Regions from separate parts of the Streptomyces sp. NPDC043854 genome, predicted to be linked through region 3. Evidence: riboswitches for the same ligand, from Rfam matches in the RefSeq annotation. Region 3 holds a riboswitch; each other region holds the start of a gene.
What was found. A riboswitch is a leader RNA that binds a small molecule or an ion and turns the genes downstream of it on or off. The one in region 3 is predicted to bind cobalamin.

Region 1 (5,481 bases), on a different contig from region 3:
CCGGGCATCGTCCGGTCCGTCCTGCTCCCAGAACCGCTTGTGCGGGCTGCGCCCCATGGCGACGACCTCGCGGACGGTCAGCCCCGGCATGCCGGTCGCGTCCTGCGGGACGACCGCCGTGCGCCGGGCCCGGTTCTTGACCCCGAGCGTCGCCGCGTCCGCGCCGTCCAGCAGGACGCGGCCGCCCGTGGGCCGCAGGGTGCCGTAGACGCAGCGCAGCAGGGTGGTCTTGCCGCTGCCGTTGGGGCCGACCACGCCGACCGTCTCGCCGGGCCGGGCAGTGAGGTCGACTCCGTGGAGCAGGGTGTGTCCGCCGGTGGTGTAACGCACGCCCTCCACGGCGAGTTCCACCGGGCGGCCGCGCTCGCCCGCGGTCATCCCGCCACCCCCTCGGTGCGCGTGGAGCGCCTCAGCATCCACAGGAAGAACGGACCTCCGGCCAGCGCGGTGACCACGCCGACCGGTATCTCCTCGGGCGCCGCGGCCGTACGCGCAATCAGGTCGGCCAGGAGCAGGAACACCGCCCCGCCCAGTGCGGCGACCGGCAGCAGGGCCCGGTGCCCGGCGCCGACGACCATCCGGGCGGCGTGCGGAACCATCAGCCCGACGAAGCCGATCGCCCCGCTGTACGCGACGAGCACCCCGACGACGAGGGAGACGAGGACGAAGGCGGCGGCGCGGAAGCGGCCCGCGTCCAGCCCGAGGGTGTGCGCGCCCTCCTCCCCCGCCAGGAGCAGGTCCAGCGGCCGGGCGAGGGCGATCAGCAGGGCGGTGCCGGCGAGCAGCACCGCGGCGGGCAGGGCCAGTTCGTCCCGGCGGGCGCCGCCGAGGCCGCCCAGGGTCCAGAAGAGGACGGACCGTACCTGGTCGGGGCGGGCCGCGAGCACCAGCACCAGGCTGGTGAACGCGGACAGGACGTACTGGACGGCGACGCCGGCGAGGACCAGCCGCCCGGTGGTCATGGTTCCGCCGCGCCGGGCCATGGCGTACACGGCGACGAGTGCGCACATCGACCCGGCGAACGCGGCCGCGGGCACTCCGACCCGACCGGCGACGCCCGCGGTGCCGGCTCCCGCCCCGAGGACGATGACGAGGACGGCGCCGGCCGAGGCCCCCGAGGAGGCGCCGAGGAGGAACGGGTCGGCGAGCTGGTTGCGGACGAGGGCCTGCAGGACGGTGCCGGCCACCGCGAGCCCGGCTCCGACGACGGCGCCGAGGAGCACCCGCGGCATCCGCACGTCCCACACGATGGAGGTGAACGCGCCGCCGCCCGGCCCGGGTCCGCGGAGCACGAGCTCGAGCACCTGTCCGGGGGCGATGCGTACGGGCCCCAGGGCGAGCCCCGCCACGGTGGACGCGAGGAGGGCGGCGGTGAGGACGAGCAGGGCCAGGGCGACGGGCTTACGGGGCCGGATCACGGGCCGGGTCACGGGGTGTCGGGGTGGAGCTGGCGGGCCAGCGCCTCGACGGCGTCGGCGACGCGCACGCCGAGGACGGCCGAGGACAGCGGCAGCACGGCGAACCGCCGGTTCTTGACCGCGGGAACCTCGGCGAGCGCCGGATCGTTCAACAGGCGCTGCTTCTTGGCCTCGGCGCTGGTGCTGCCGTAGTCGTAGATGAGGACGACCTCGGGCTTTCGCTCGATGACCTTCTCCCACGACACGTCGCCGAAGGTGTCCTCGAGGTCGGCGAAGGTGTTCGTCCCGCCCGCCAGGGAGACGATCTCGTTGCCGATGCCCTGGCCGCCCGAGGTGAAGGCACTGTCCTCGCCGGAGTCGTAGACGAAGACGGAGGGGCGGCCCCTGTCCTTGACGCGGGCGGTGACGGCGTCGATGCGGCGCTGCTCCTCCGCGATGAGCCGTTCGCCCCGCTCGGGCACGCCGAAGGTGCGGGCGACCTCGGTGATCTCGGTCTTCAGCTGGTCCAGGCCGACCGGCCCGCCGGTGCAGTACTCCACGCTGAGCCGGGTGTTGATGCCCGCCTTGGCGAGGGTCTCGCGGTCGCGGCCCTGCGCCTTGTCGAAGGCGCTGGCGTAACCGCCGTACACGAAGTCCGGGTTGGCGCCGAGGAGCACCTCCTTGGACGGGTACTCCTTGGCCAGTACCTTGATCCGGTCGTACGCGGGCCGGTACGCGGGCAGTACCGAGTCGTCGAGGTAGGCGGTGCCCGCCATCCGGTCCTGAAGGCCGAGGGCGAGCAGCAGTTCGGTGGCGTGCTGGTTCATGGTGACGGCCCGCTGCGGCGGGGCCTGGTAGGTGCTGGTGAAACCGCAGTTGGTGGCGGTGTACGGGAACCCGGGCGCGGCGGCCGCCCCCGAGGCCGTGTCCTGCCCCGCACCGGCCGCCCCGCCGCACGCGGCGAGCGGTATCAGGAAGGGAAGCGGGGCGAGTGCGCGCAGCAGAGCGCGGGAACGCGACATGGCGAAGCCTCTCCGGGGGATCCTCGTCCCCTGGTCGACGTGAAGAGGCGGCGCGTCAGTGTCTGGCTTCCGGCTCCGCGGAGGGGCCGGCCACAGTGGCGGGACCGCACCGGATTCGCACCGGTTTCCTGTCCTGCACCGCCGAGTTGGTCCACATCAGTCTGCCAGACCACCACGAACCCCCAGAAAACGGCCGCCCGCCGACGCGGGCCTGGGGCCGGGAACGCCGAAGGCCCAGGTCCGCCAACCCGGACCTGGGCCTTCGACCGTGAACACCGGTTCACTGTGGCAGGGGCGACAGGATTCGAACCTGCGGCATTCGGTTTTGGAGACCGACGCTCTGGCCAGCTGAGCTACACCCCTTCGATGAGGACAACCATGCCATGCCGCGGCGAGAAGATCCACTCGATTGAGGGTGCGTGTCCGCGGGGCAGCGAGCGGCGCCCCTCAGCGGTCGGGGGCGCTGCGGCGCCGGGTGGGCGGCGGCCACGTCCCGCGCCCCGCCCCCGCCCCCGGAGCCGTTTTCGAAAATCTTCCTCCGAATAAGTGTTATCCCGCCGCCGCTCGACGGTCTCCCAGGTATCGGGCATCATCGACCGCCGGTACGGACAGGGAACCTCATATGACTACACAGCACACGGCAGAGCTGGTCGCGGCCGCCCGCGCGGGCGATCCCCGCGCGCAGGACGAGCTGGTCGGCACCTACCTGCCGCTCGTCTACAACGTCGTCGGGCGGGCCCTGAACGGGTCGGTGGACGTGGACGACGTCGTGCAGGACACGATGCTGCGCGCGCTCGACGGTCTGGGCACCCTCCGCGCGGACGACAGCTTCCGGTCCTGGCTGGTGGCGATCGCGATGAACCGCGTGCGGGCGTACTGGCAGGCCCGGCGCACCGCGCCCGGCGAGAGCGGTCTCGAGGCCGCCTGGGAACTCGCCGACCCGGGTGCCGACTTCGTGGACCTGACCGTCGTACGGCTCCAGCTGGAGGGCCAGCGCCGCGAGACGGCCCGTGCCACCCGCTGGCTGGAGCCGGACGACCGGGCGCTGCTGTCGCTCTGGTGGCTGGAGTGCGCGGGTGAGCTGACCCGGGCCGAGGTGGCCACGGCGCTGGAGCTGTCCCCGCAGCACACGGCGGTGCGGGTGCAGCGGATGAAGGCGCAGCTGGAGTCGGCCCGGGTGGTGGAACGGGCGCTGGAGGCGCAGCCTCCGTGCGAGATGCTCCAGATGGTGACGGCCGGCTGGGACGGGCACCCGTCCACGCTGTGGCGCAAGCGAATAGCCCGGCACGCGCGGGAGTGCATGCGGTGCGCGGGGCTGTGGGGCGGGCTGCTGCCGGCGGAGGGGCTGCTGGCGGGCCTGGCCCTGGTGCCGGTCTCGGTGGCCCTGCTGGACAGCATACGGTCGGCGGCGGCCGTGACGGGCGGCTTCGCCCCAGCGGGCGCGGCCTACCCCGCCTACCCGGGCAACCCCGCCTACGCCGCCTACCCCGGCGAGGCCGCCTACTCGCCCGACAGTGCCTACCCGGCCGGAACCGCATATCCGGGTGATGCCGCCCACCCGGGCGGCGACGGCGGTACGGGTCTCACCGACACGGGCTTCGGCGACCCGGGCCTCGGTCACCCGTACCCCGGCGGCACGGACCTGGCCGATGCCGCCACGCAGCTGTCCCCCGCCGTCTCCGCGCAGGGCGGCCTCCCGGAGCCGGACCCGGCCACGGCCGGCGGCCGCAGCCTGCTGCGCAAGCGCCGGCGCAGCCGCCGCCGGGCGGTCGGCGGTGCGGTGCTCGCCGCGTGCGTCGCGGGCGGCGGGCTCGTCTACCTCGGCGGCTTCCCCGGCTCGGGCGGCAAGGACGGCCAGGACACCGCCGCCCCGGTGAACGCGCTCTCGGCCCCGGAGTCGGCGGCGGCTTCGGCCTCGCAGCCGGCCTCGCCGTCCCCCTCCGCTTCGGCCTCGGCCTCCCCCTCCCCGTCGGCGTCCGCCTCGCCGAGCCCCTCCGTGGACGGCGCGAGCCCGAGCCCGAAGCCGACCCCGTCCAAGCCGGCCCCCCGCTCCTCGGCCCCGGATCCGGCTCCCACGCCCCAGGGGCCCGCGGGGCAGGTGGTGGCCCTGGTCAACGCCGAGCGGGCGAAGGCCGGCTGCGGCCCGCTCAGGGACGACACACAGCTGCGGGAGGCCGCCCAGCAGCATTCCGACGACATGGCGAGCCGGAACTTCTTCTCGCACACCAGCCCCGACGGCACCGACCCGGGAGACCGGACGACAGCCGCCGGGTACCGGTGGTCCACGTACGGGGAGAACATCGCCAAGGGCCAGCAGACGCCCGAGTCGGTGATGAACTCCTGGATGAACAGCCCCGGCCACCGCGCGAACATCCTGAACTGCTCGTTCAAGGACATAGGCGTCGGGATCCACCGGAGTTCCGGCGGCCCCTGGTGGACGCAGAACTTCGGCGCCCGGTGACGCCGCGCGGCCCCGGCCGCCTTCCCTGCGACTGCTTCAGCTTTGGAGCAGGATAGAGTCTGGAGCAGAACGAGCAGATCAGCGGGAAGATCAACGAGAAGATCACAGGGGCACAGGGGAGGCGGGGTGGCACGCACCGCGAGGCTGGAACTGCGGCCGCACCAGCGCGAGGCCGTCGACGCCGTCGTGCGGGCGCTGGCGCTGCCTGCCGGGGGCCGGCTGCCCGAGGCCGGGCTGCGCACCCAGGTCATCATGGCGACCGGTTCCGGCAAGTCCCTGGTCGCCGTGCGCGCGGCCGAGGAGTTGCAGGCCGGGCGGGTGCTGGTCCTCGTGCCCTCCCTGGACCTGCTCGTGCAGACGGTCGCGGCCTGGCGGGCGGGCGGCCGCAGCGGCCGGGCCTTCGCGGTGTGCTCCCTGCGCGCCGAGGAGGCGGGCCTGCCGGCCACCACCGATCCGGCCGAACTGGCCCGCTGGGGCGGCCGGGCGACGGCCCGGCCGACAGAGCGGGTGACGGTCTTCGCCACGTACGCCTCGCTCGGGCTCGGCACGGTCGAGCGCGCCCACGAAGCCGGGCTGCCCGGCTGGGACCTGGTGGTGGTCG
Region 2 (5,481 bases), on a different contig from region 3:
CCGCGCCCTACGGTGCGCCGCCGGGTCCGGCCGGGGCATCCGCGGCGTCCGGCCGCACCATGTCCTCGACCTCGGCCAGGGCCTCCTCCAGCCAGCGCAGCCAGAACGTCTCCAGGCCGATGCCGCCGTGCAGCACGAGCCGGCGCAGCCGGTCCTCGTCGGAGTCCCGCTCCGGGGGGAAGTCCTTCTCCTCGATGGCCTCGTAGAGCGCCAGCTGCCGCCGGTGCAGCTCCAGGTGCCGCCGCAGCTCCCCGGCCAGCCCCTGCACGCCGGCCACGCCCGCGGCCCGGACCCGCAGCAGCAGCGGGTCCCGAATGGCCTTCGGGTCCTGGCTCTCGCCGATCCACCGCGCCAGCTCCGCACTGCCGGCGGGCAGGACCTCGTACTCCTTCTTCTGCCCCCGCACGGGCACCTCGCTCGGCAGGGCCCGGATCAGCCCGGCCTCCTCCAGCCGGCCCAGCTCGCGGTAGATCTGCTGGTGCGTCGCGGACCAGAAGTACCCGATCGACCTGTCGAACCGCCGGGTCAGCTCCAGCCCGGACGAAGGCTTCTCGAGCAGGGCGGTGAGGATGGCGTGCGGCAGCGACATGCCGCCATCCTAGGTTTGCCGCACACCGTCCGGGTCAGTGCCAGGCGGCCAGGGCCTCGGGGGTGCCCGGGCCCGGGGCGTCGGGCTCCAGCAGGTCCCGCGCCCGCAGGAAGGCCGCCACCGCCGGCGACCAGGCCTGGCGCAGGCCCGCCTCGGCGAGCAGGCCCGGGTCGGCCAGCAGCTGTGCGGCCGGGCCGACGCGGATCCCGGCCGGGGTCAGGACCGCTGCGTCGTCGGCCCAGCGCACCGCCAGGTCGACGTCGTGCGTGGCCATCACCACCGTGGTGCCGCGCGAGCGCAGCCCCGCCAGGGTGTCCAGCAGCCGCTCCTGCCCGTCCGGGTCGAGTCCGGCCGTCGGCTCGTCGAGGATCAGCACCCGCGGGGCCATCGCCACCGCGCCCGCGATCGCCGCGCGCTTGCGCTGCCCGTACGAGAGCAGGTGCGTCGGGCGGTCCCGCAACCCGGTGATGTCGAGCGCGGCCAGTGCGGACTCCACCCGGGCCCGCACCTCCCCGGCGGGCAGGCCGAGGTTCATCGGGCCGAAGGACACGTCCTGCTCCACCGAGGCGGCGAAGAGCTGGTCGTCCGGATCCTGCACCACCAGCTGGACCGCCGTCCGCAGCCGGGTCAGGCCCGCCCGGTCGTACCCGACCGGTGCTCCGTCCAGGCGCAGTTCGCCCGAGCCGGGCCGCAGGCCGCCGCTGAGCAGCCGCATCAGCGTGGTCTTGCCGCTGCCGTTGCGGCCGAGCAGGACCAGCGCCCGGCCCTCGGCGATGGCGAAGTCCACGCCGGTCAGCACCGCCGGGCCGTCCTCGTACGCGTAGCCGGCGCCGGCCAGTTCCACCAACGTCACAGGTAGAGCCCCTTCAGGGTGAGAGTCAGCGCGGCCACGGCCGCGAGCAGGGCCGCCGAGGCCGCGAGGAAGCGCCACGACAGCGTCGCCTCGGGGACGAGCACCCGCAGCGCGCCGTCGTAGCCGCGCCCGGCCAGGCCCGACTGGAGCCGCGCCGCGCGGTCGAAGGCCCGTACGAACGAAGTGGCGGCGAGCCCGGCCACCGAGCGCCATGCCGCGGCCCGGCCCGCGTGCCCGAGGCGGGCCGCCTGCGCGCGCCGCACCTGGGCCAGGGAGTCGAGCAGCAGGAAGCCGATGCGGTACATGACCAGCGCCACGTCCACCACCGGCGCCGGCACCCCGGCCCGGACCAGCCGGGGCAGCACGTCCGACACCGGGGTGGTGAACGCGAACAGCAGCACCCCGAGCGAGGCCGCCGACGTGCGCAGCAGCAGTTCGGCGGCGAGCCGCGGCCCGTCCGGGGCCAGGGAGACGTATCCGGCTGGGCCGCCGACCGCGATCAGCAGCGGCAGCGCCCCGGTGAAGCAGAACCCCAGCGGGATCCGGAAGGCCCGCCAGAGCTGCCGCCCGGCGACCCCGGCCGGCCCGAGGAGCACGGCCAGGGTCGCGGCGGCCACGAGCGGTCCGCCCGGCCAGGCCGGCAGGCACAGGGCACTGACCGTCAGACCCAGCCCGAGCAGCGCCTTCTCCAGCGGATGGCGGCCCCGCCAGCGGCTGCTGTGCGCGGCCACGTCGATCGGCAGCACCGGCTACGACTCCGCGGCGGGCGCCGCTGCGGATGCGGAGGCCGGTGCCGGTGCGGCGTCGGCAGGGACCGTGCCGGCACCGGCGGCGGCCGCCGCGGCCGCGCCCTGGCGGCGGCCCCGGCGGACGCCGAAGTAGTAGGCGAGCACGCCCGCGCCCAGCGCCGCCTGGAGGGCGAACAGGGCCGACTCCACCTCCCCGGACGGGGGCTCGTACAGCGGGGAGAACCAGGGCTCGTAATCCGGCTTCAGCTCGCTGATGGCCGCCTCCGCCTGCGCGTCGGCGCCCGTGAACGGCTCCTCCTTGCCCTCGCCCAGGCCCAGGGCGAGCGGCAGCACCGCCAGCGCCGCCACCAGGAGCAGCAGCAGGCCGTTGATCTTCGCGTTCCGGCTCATGCGCGTCACACCGCCGTCTTCTGCTCGGAGCGGCCGGCGAGCTTCGCGACGCCCAGCCGGACCAGGTCGGACTTGCTGGACTGCATCAGCAGCCGCATCACCAGGACCGTCAGCAGGCCCTCGCTCACGGCGAGCGGGATCTGGGTGACGGCGAAGATGCCGCCGAACTTCGCGAGCGCGCCGAAGAAGCCCGTGCCCGGGTCCGGGAAGGCCAGCGCCAGCTGCACCGAGGTCACGCAGTAGGTGACGAGGTCGGCGAAGAAGGCGCCGAAGAACACGGACACCATCAGCGGGGCGTTGAAGCGCCGCAGCAGCAGGTAGACGCAGTACCCCGACCAGGGTCCGGCGATGGCCATCGAGAAGACGTTGGCGCCGAGGGTGGTCAGTCCGCCGTGCGCGAGCAGCAGCGCCTGGAAGAGGAGGGTGATCGTGCCGAGCACCGCCATGACGGGCGGCCGGAACAGGATCGCGCCGAGCCCGGTCCCGGTGGGGTGCGAGCAGCTGCCCGTCACCGAGGGGATCTTCAGTGCGGACAGGACGAAGGTGAACGCTCCGGACGCGCCGAGCAGGAGGGTGCTCTCCGGGTTGGCCTTCACCTCGCGGGTGAGGGCCCGTACCCCGTGGACGACGAAGGGAGCGGACGCGGCGCCCCAGGCGGCCGCGTGCAAGGGGGGCAGGAACCCCTCGGCTATGTGCATGAGTGGGAGACCTCTCCAGCACCTCGTGGATGGACAACGCGCCTTGGCCGGTCTCCTGGCTCGCGGGTACTGATGCCCTGGCTCCGCCTTCCCGGGCGGTGCGGGTCCCTCCCCGCGCTGCCCAGTGGCTTTCCCGCAGGAGTGGAGCCGGACTTCCCGTTCACAGTGGCGAGGGCCGCACCGGTTTTCCACCGGTTTCCCGTACACCAAGGCCTGATGACCCTAGTCCGCGCTGTGGACCCGTAACAACCCGGATCTGGGCGGCCTGTTGGGCCCGGGGATTCCGCTTCGGACCGCCGGCGGGCCTGTGCGCTCCGGGCGGGCGCGGCGAAACAGTGGCAGGGACACGGAACTTCCGGCGTCCGGCGGCTTGCGCGGCGGACCGGCGCGCGCCACGGCGCTCTTCCGCTGCCGCGCTCCAACCGGCGCCGCCGGGGCGTGCGCGGGCTGCGCCCGGGAGGTCCGGCCACCCCCGGACGGGCGTCTTCCGGTCGCCGCAGGGCCCGGAGCCCCGCAGGCTGGGAGGGTGGCCGCCGAACACGACACCGCGACACCGCAGCCGGGGGCGAACGCCGGGGCGTTCGACTACTCCGACCTGACCGCCGTGTACGTCAACTGCACGCTCAAGCGCTCGCCCGAGACCAGCAACACGGAGGGCCTGATCGCGCGGAGCCGCGCCGTCATGGAGGCGGCCGGCGCCCGGACCTCGCTGATCCGCGCCGTCGACCACGACATCGCCACCGGAGTCTGGCCGGACATGACCGAGCACGGCTGGGAAACCGACCAGTGGCCCGTCCTGTACAGCCAGATCATGGCCGCCGACATCCTCGTGCTGTGCGGGCCGATCTGGCTCGGTGACAACAGCTCCGTGATGAAGCAGGTCATCGAGCGGCTGTACGCCTGTTCCTCGCTCCTGAACGAGCAGGGCCAGTACGCCTACTACGGGCGCGTCGGCGGTGCGCTGATCACGGGCAACGAGGACGGCGTGAAGCACTGCGCCATGAACGTCCTCTACAGCCTCCAGCACCTCGGGTACGCCATCCCGCCGCAGGCCGACGCCGGCTGGATCGGCGAGGCCGGGCCCGGTCCCTCGTACCTCGACCCGGGCTCGGGCGGCCCGGAGAACGACTTCACCAACCGGAACACGACCTTCATGTCGTGGAACCTCATGCACCTGGCCGCCCTGCTCAAGCGCTCCGGCGGCATGCCCGCCCACGGCAACCAGCGCTCGGAGTGGGACGCCGGCTGCCGCTTCGACTTCCCCAACCCCGAACACCGCTGACGGCCCGGGCCGGACGGCCGGACAGCTGCCCGGCCGCCCGGCCGCCCGGCTGTGCGGAGGCTCAGCCGCAGCACACGTTCCGGTGCGCGACGTCCAGCACGAACCGGTCGGGCGAGCGCAGGGTGAACGAGGTGTAGGACGGCTTCGTGTCGAAGGCGGCACCGAAGGTGACGTACCCCTCGAAGTCGCCCGTCATGGCGAAGCCCTTCAGCGCGGGCAGGTCGATCCTGGCGAGCTTCGGCCCGCGGTAGGTGCTCTCGCCGGAGCGCAGGTGGGCGTCGGCGGGGTGCAGGCGGATCTGGAGGAAGTGCTTCCCGGCGAGCGCGACGGGCTCGCCGGACCCGTCCCGGTACAGCCGCGGGACGCGGGTGACCTCGACGTCGGGGACGCGGCCCCGCAGGTCGATGACGATCCGGTCGTACGCGCAGTGCCCGGCCCAGCGGGCGTTCACGACGAGCGGGGTGGCGGTGCGCCCGGCGGCCGCGGCGGCCGGGGCCGGGGCGGTGGAGGCGGGCGCGGCGAGGGCGATTCCGGCGGTGAGGAGAGCCCCCGTGGCCAGGGCCACGGTCTGCCGGCGGCGGAGGTGGTTCATGACGTCCCCCCTGATTCTCGAGAGACGGGGACGGGTGTCACTGCTGGAGACACTCCCCGCGCACCCATGGTTGCAGCAAAACCGGTCAAACTTCTCATTCGGTTGAAATTCCCTGTCCGCGCCGCCGGACCGAACGGCCGTCCAGGCGAGGTGTGCGCCGCCGGCCCGCCCTCCGGCCGGAGGGCGGGCGCGCAGGGTTGCCGGGCGGCTGCGGAGCGCGTACGGGGGAAAGGGCTGCGGGCTCCGCGGCGGTTGGCCGGCCGCCGGGGGTGTGGCCGCGACGTCATGCGATCACCCTTGCGCACGGGGGTCACCCCGTACCACCCCC
Region 3 (5,481 bases):
TCGTCGTCGAAGAGGTCGGGCTCCTCCTTGCGGACCGTGTCCACGACCTCGAACGCGAAGTTCATGTGCATGGTCTCGTCCCGGAACACCCAGTTGGTGCCGGTGGCCAGGCCGTGCAGCAGACCGCGCGACCGGAACCAGTACACGTAGGCGAAGGCGCCGTAGAAGAACAGGCCCTCGATGCACGCCGCGAAGCAGATCAGGTTCAGCAGGAAGCGGCGGCGGTCGGCCTTCGTCTCCAGCCGCTCGATCTTCTCCACCGAGTCCATCCACTTGAAGCAGAACTGCGCCTTCTCGCGGATGGAGGGGATGTTCTCCACCGCCGCGAACGCCGCCGCACGGTCGTCCGGGTCGGGCAGGTAGGTGTCCAGCAGCGTCAGGTAGAACTGGACGTGCACGGCCTCCTCGAACAGCTGGCGCGACAGGTACAGGCGCGCCTCCGGGGAGTTGATGTGCTTGTACAGCGTCAGGACCAGGTTGTTCGCCACGATCGAGTCGCCCGTCGCGAAGAACGCGACCAGCCGGCCGATCATGTGCTGCTCGGCGGGCGTCAGCTTCGCCAGGTCCGCCACGTCCGAGTGGAGGTCGACTTCCTCCACCGTCCACGTGTTCTTGATCGCGTCCCGGTAGCGCTCGTAGAAGTCCGGGTAGCGCATCGGGCGGAGCGTCAGCTCGAAGCCGGGGTCGAGGAGGTTCTTGTCGGGGGTCGGCATTACTGGCAGGCCTCGCAGGACTCGGGGTTCTCAAGGGAGCAGGCCAGTGCCTCGGCGTCGAGGGCCTGCGGGAGGGGGGTGGCGGCGGCCGGGACGGCGGCACCGCCGGACGCGGCGCGGGCGATCCTCGTCGCCGGGCGCGAGCGCAGGTAGTACGTGGTCTTCAGACCCTGCTTCCAGGCGTACGCGTACATCGACGACAGCTTGCCGATGGTCGGCGTCTCCATGAACAGGTTCAGCGACTGCGACTGGTCCAGGTACGGCGTACGGGCCGCCGCCATGTCGATCAGGCCGCGCTGCGGGATCTCCCACGCCGTGCGGTACAGCTCGCGGACCTCGGCCGGGATCCAGTTGAAGCCCTGGACGGAGCCGGAGGAGTCGCGCAGCGCCTCGCGGGTCTGCGCGTCCCACACGCCGAGCTTCTTCAGGTCCTCCACCAGGTAGCCGTTGACCTGGAGGAACTCACCCGACAGCGTCTCGCGCTTGAACAGGTTGGAGACCTGCGGCTCGATGCACTCGTACACGCCCGCGATCGAGGCGATCGTCGCGGTCGGCGCGATGGCCAGCAGCAGCGAGTTGCGCATGCCGGTGGTCGCGATCCGGGCGCGCAGCGCGTCCCAGCGCTCCGGCCAGGTGAGCTCGACGCCGTAGTGGTCGGGGTGCAGCACGCCCTGCGCGGTACGGGTCTGCTCCCAGGCCGGGAGGGTGCCGTGCTTCTCGGCGAGGTCGGCGGAGGCCTCGTACGCGGCGAGCATGATCCGCTCGGCGATCCTCGTGGAGAGGGCCTTGGCCTCGGCGGAGTCGAAGGGCAGGCGCAGCTTGAAGAAGACGTCCTGGAGGCCCATCGCGCCCAGGCCCACCGGGCGCCACTTGCCGTTGGAGCGGCCGGCCTCCTCGGTCGGGTAGAAGTTGATGTCCACGACCCGGTCGAGGAAGGTCACGGCGGTGCGGACGGTCTCGTCGAGGCGCTCCCAGTCCATCTCGCCCGTCTCGGCGAGCACGAAGGCGCCGAGGTTGACCGAGCCGAGGTTGCAGACGGCGGTCTCGCCGTCGTTGGTGACCTCGATGATCTCGGTGCACAGGTTGGAGGAGTGGACGACCGTGCCCGGCAGGGCCGTCTGGTTCGCGGTCCGGTTGGAGGCGTCCTTGAACGTCATCCAGCCCTGGCCGGTCTGCGCGAGGGTGCGCATCATGCGGCCGTACAGCTCGCGGGCCGGCATGGTCTTCTTGGCCAGGCCCGCCTGCTCGGCCTTGACGTAGGCGGCGTCGAACTCGTCGCCGTACAGGTCGACCAGCTCGGGCACGTCGGCCGGGGAGAACAGCGACCACTCGGCGTCGGAGTTCACGCGGCGCATGAACTCGTCGGGGATCCAGTGCGCCAGGTTCAGGTTGTGCGTACGCCGGGCGTCCTCACCGGTGTTGTCGCGCAGCTCCAGGAACTCCTCGATGTCCGCGTGCCAGGTCTCCAGGTAGACGGCGGCGGCGCCCTTGCGGCGGCCGCCCTGGTTCACGGCGGCGACGGAGGCGTCGAGGGTCTTCAGGAACGGGACGATGCCGTTGGAGTGGCCGTTGGTGCCGCGGATCAGCGAACCGCGGGCGCGGATGCGGGAGTACGACAGGCCGATGCCGCCGGCGTGCTTCGACAGGCGCGCGACCTGGTGGTAGCGGTCGTAGATCGAGTCGAGCTCGTCCAGCGGGGAGTCCAGCAGGTAGCAGGAGGACATCTGCGGGTGCCGGGTGCCGGAGTTGAACAGCGTGGGGGAGGACGGCAGGTAGTCCAGGCGGCTCATCAGCCGGTACAGGGACGCGACTTCCTCGACGGCCTCGATGCTGTCGTTCTCGGCCAGGCCGCAGGCCACGCGCAGCATGAAGTGCTGCGGGGTCTCGATGACCTGGCGGGTGATCGGGTGGCGCAGCAGGTAGCGGCTGTGCAGGGTGCGCAGGCCGAAGAAGCCGAAGCGGTCGTCGGCGCCCTCGGCGAGGGTGTGCTCGACCAGCGCGTCGAGGCGGCTCGCGTGCAGCCGGACGAACTCGGCGGTGCGGTCCGCGATCAGGCCCTCGCGGTGGCCGACCTCGACCGAGGCGGAGAAGGAGGTGGCGCCCTGGCCCGCGGCCTCCTCGGCGACGGCGATCGTCAGCAGGCGGGCGGCGAGCCGGGAGTAGGCCGGGTCCTCGGAGATCAGACCGGCCGCGGCCTCGGTGGCCAGCCCGCGCAGCTCGGCCTCGTCGGCGCTCGCGCTGCGGCCGCGCAGGGCGGCGGCGGCGACCCGGCCGGGGTCGGTGTCGGGAAGGTCGGCGGTCAGCTCGGTGAGGGTGCGCAGCAGCGCGGCCCCGGGGCCCCCCTCAGTTCCGTTGTCGGACGGGTCGGACTCGGCGCGCGGTGCGGAAGGCGCGATGGTCACGGGGGGAGCTCTCCCTCGCTCGGCTCCGGGACGGCGGCGGCGCGGGCGCGAGCGGGCGCGCGCGGGCAGGGGCCCGTCAGGGCAGCACCGCGCGATGTCCGCCGGCCCTACCGCGAGGCCCGGACGTGGTCGGCACCCGGTTCGGTCGAGCCGGGCGCGCCGTCGGCAGGTCGTCGGACTTCGGTGACACCGATGGGTGTACTTCATACCGTTGCGGGACAGTTCCGGATTCGCACCGGATTCCCCTGCGGCGACAGCGAGGATGAGCATACATGTGGGGGGAGGTTTCTGTGCGACCCCCTAGATGTTGTGTCCGGGCCTTTGCTGAGCGTGGCCTCACAGCTCCAGTCGGTAGGTGAGCAGCGTCAGTGCGGGGATCGGGGACCAGTCCAGTTCCGGGGTGCGGACGAAGCCCAGGCGGGCGTAGATCCGCTGGGCGCCCCGCATCGCCGGCTGGGTGGACAGGGTCAGCGCGGTGACCCCGTCGAGGGCGCGGGCCCGCTCGATGCACGCCCGTACGAGGGCCTCCCCGACGCCCGTGCCGCGCGCCCCGGGTGCGACGGCCAGCATGCGGAACTCGGCCTCGTGCGGCCCGGCGACGTCGGCGAGCGGGCTCCCGGGCGGGGCGAAGGTCACCCCGCCGAGCACCTCCCCGTTCCGTACGGCGACCAGCACCTCGCCGTCGGCGGCCCGGCCGGCCACATCGCGCAGGACGTTCAGGTAGGTGTCGTCCTCGTTCTGGTCGAGCAGCCCGTCCCCGGTGTAGGCCTGCCCGGTGATCTCGCCCAGCCGCTCGAACTCGGCGGGCACGGCAATACGGATGTCGATGTCCATGCCGCCGAGTGTGCCGGACGGGGGCGGCCGCCCGGCGCTATCGTCGGGAGCAGCACCGTCGAGGAAGGCGAGCGAGGCATGACCGTGATGACTGACCGCCCCCAGATGCTGACCGAGGATTTCGAGACTCTCGCCCGCATAGGCGCCAGGGAGCTGGAGGGGCTGCGACTGGAGTTTGTCGACGGAAAGCTGAGGCTCAAAGCAGTGCCGGATGGGGATCACGACCGGATCATCGTGTGGCTCGCCCGCATCTGCATGCAGCACCGGCCCGAGCAGTGGCTTCACGTCGAACGCGGGCTGAAGGTCGAGCAGTACCGCTCGGGTCGCGCGCGGCCGGACGCCTCGCTTGCGCCGGACGGCGCATTCGAGGGCCAGGGGGAGTGGGCCGATCCTGCCCCGGTCCTGATGGTCGTCGAAGTCACTTCGTACGATTCGGACACAGACGAGCGTGATCGCAAGGAGAAGCCGCGCGCGTACGCGGAGACGGGCATCCCCGTCTTCGTCCTGATCGACCGGGACAACTGCCAGGTGCGCGTCCACAGCGAGCCCGACGGGCAGCTGTATGAGACCGTGCGCACCATCCCCTTCGGCAAGGACGTCGAGCTGCCCGACCCGGTCGGCTTCTCCTTCTCGACCGAGCCGCTCAAGGACTGGGTGCGCTGAGGCCGCGCACGGCGAAGGGGGCCGCCGTGACCGGCGGGCCCCTTCCCTGCGGCAGCGCTCAGCAGCAGCGGAAGCCCTCGCGGGGGTCCGCCTCGCGGGCGTCGGTACGGGCGCGTTCGAAGGCGCGGCGGGTCATGACCTCGGCGTCCGGGTCGTGGGAGCGGGCGTGCGCGACGTACCGGTCGTACGCCGCCTCGCCGGAGAACTCCCGCACGTAGAACCGCGCCTTCGCCAGCGCGCCGCGCACCCCGCCGCCGCTCATGCCACGGGCTCCTTCGCGCGGCCGCCGCCCGAGTCGAGGCCGGCGGCGGCGAGTTCGGCCCGCTCCTCCGGGGTCGCGATGAGCCCGGCCGGGGCGATGATCTTCGACTCGGTCCACGGGACCTCGGTCAGCCGGACCGTCTCGGGGCTGCGGACGGCCTTGATGCAGGTGCGGGCCGCGTCCAGCAGCACGATGACGATCAGGACCGCGAACAGCCCGGCCAGGACGCCGTCGACGGTGGCGTTGATGACCACCGTGTGCATCTCGTCCATGTTCTTCGCGGGGGCGAGGACCTTCCCCGCGTCGATGCCGTCCTGGTACTTGTCGCGCTGCGCGAAGAAGCCGACCTTCACGTCGTCGGAGAAGATCTTTTGCCAGCTCGCGGTGAGGGTGACGGCCACGTCCCAGGCCAGCGGGACGCCGGTCACCCAGGCCCACTTCAGCCGCCCGGACTTGACGAGCAGGGTCGTGCAGACGGCCAGGGCCACCGCCGCGAGCAGCTGGTTCGCGATGCCGAACAGCGGGAAGAGCTGGTTGATACCGCCCAGCGGGTCCTTGACGCCGACCCACAGGAAGTAGCCCCAGCCGCCGACGACCAGAGCGCTGG

Region 1: linked by a shared signal. The riboswitch ahead of AC068A_RS01665 (ABC transporter substrate-binding protein) and the one ahead of AC068A_RS27580 (ribonucleoside-diphosphate reductase subunit alpha) in region 3 are both predicted to bind cobalamin.
Region 2: linked by a shared signal. The riboswitch ahead of AC068A_RS34935 (energy-coupling factor ABC transporter permease) and the one ahead of AC068A_RS27580 (ribonucleoside-diphosphate reductase subunit alpha) in region 3 are both predicted to bind cobalamin.

Annotation. Positions count from the first base shown of each region.
Region 1 is NZ_JBWKDK010000001.1:366,190-371,670, reverse strand. It holds gene AC068A_RS01675 (ABC transporter ATP-binding protein) at 1-378, opposite strand, end outside; gene AC068A_RS01670 (FecCD family ABC transporter permease) at 375-1,430, opposite strand; gene AC068A_RS01665 (ABC transporter substrate-binding protein) at 1,427-2,419, opposite strand; cobalamin riboswitch at 2,457-2,611, opposite strand; tRNA gene AC068A_RS01660 (tRNA-Trp) at 2,706-2,782, opposite strand; gene AC068A_RS01655 (sigma-70 family RNA polymerase sigma factor) at 3,042-4,880, shown strand; gene AC068A_RS01650 (helicase associated domain-containing protein) at 5,007-5,481, shown strand, end outside.
Region 2 is NZ_JBWKDK010000078.1:16,191-21,671, reverse strand. It holds gene AC068A_RS34955 (PadR family transcriptional regulator) at 8-589, opposite strand; gene AC068A_RS34950 (energy-coupling factor ABC transporter ATP-binding protein) at 624-1,442, opposite strand; gene cbiQ (cobalt ECF transporter T component CbiQ) at 1,439-2,188, opposite strand; gene AC068A_RS34940 (energy-coupling factor ABC transporter substrate-binding protein) at 2,192-2,581, opposite strand; gene AC068A_RS34935 (energy-coupling factor ABC transporter permease) at 2,587-3,279, opposite strand; cobalamin riboswitch at 3,308-3,505, opposite strand; gene AC068A_RS34930 (flavodoxin family protein) at 3,806-4,561, shown strand; gene AC068A_RS34925 (AMIN-like domain-containing (lipo)protein) at 4,623-5,153, opposite strand.
Region 3 is NZ_JBWKDK010000037.1:38,853-44,333, reverse strand. It holds gene AC068A_RS27585 (ribonucleotide-diphosphate reductase subunit beta) at 1-713, opposite strand, end outside; gene AC068A_RS27580 (ribonucleoside-diphosphate reductase subunit alpha) at 713-3,115, opposite strand; cobalamin riboswitch at 3,263-3,391, opposite strand; gene AC068A_RS27575 (GNAT family N-acetyltransferase) at 3,452-3,949, opposite strand; gene AC068A_RS27570 (Uma2 family endonuclease) at 4,028-4,612, shown strand; gene AC068A_RS27565 (YbdD/YjiX family protein) at 4,671-4,874, opposite strand; gene AC068A_RS27560 (carbon starvation CstA family protein) at 4,871-5,481, opposite strand, start outside.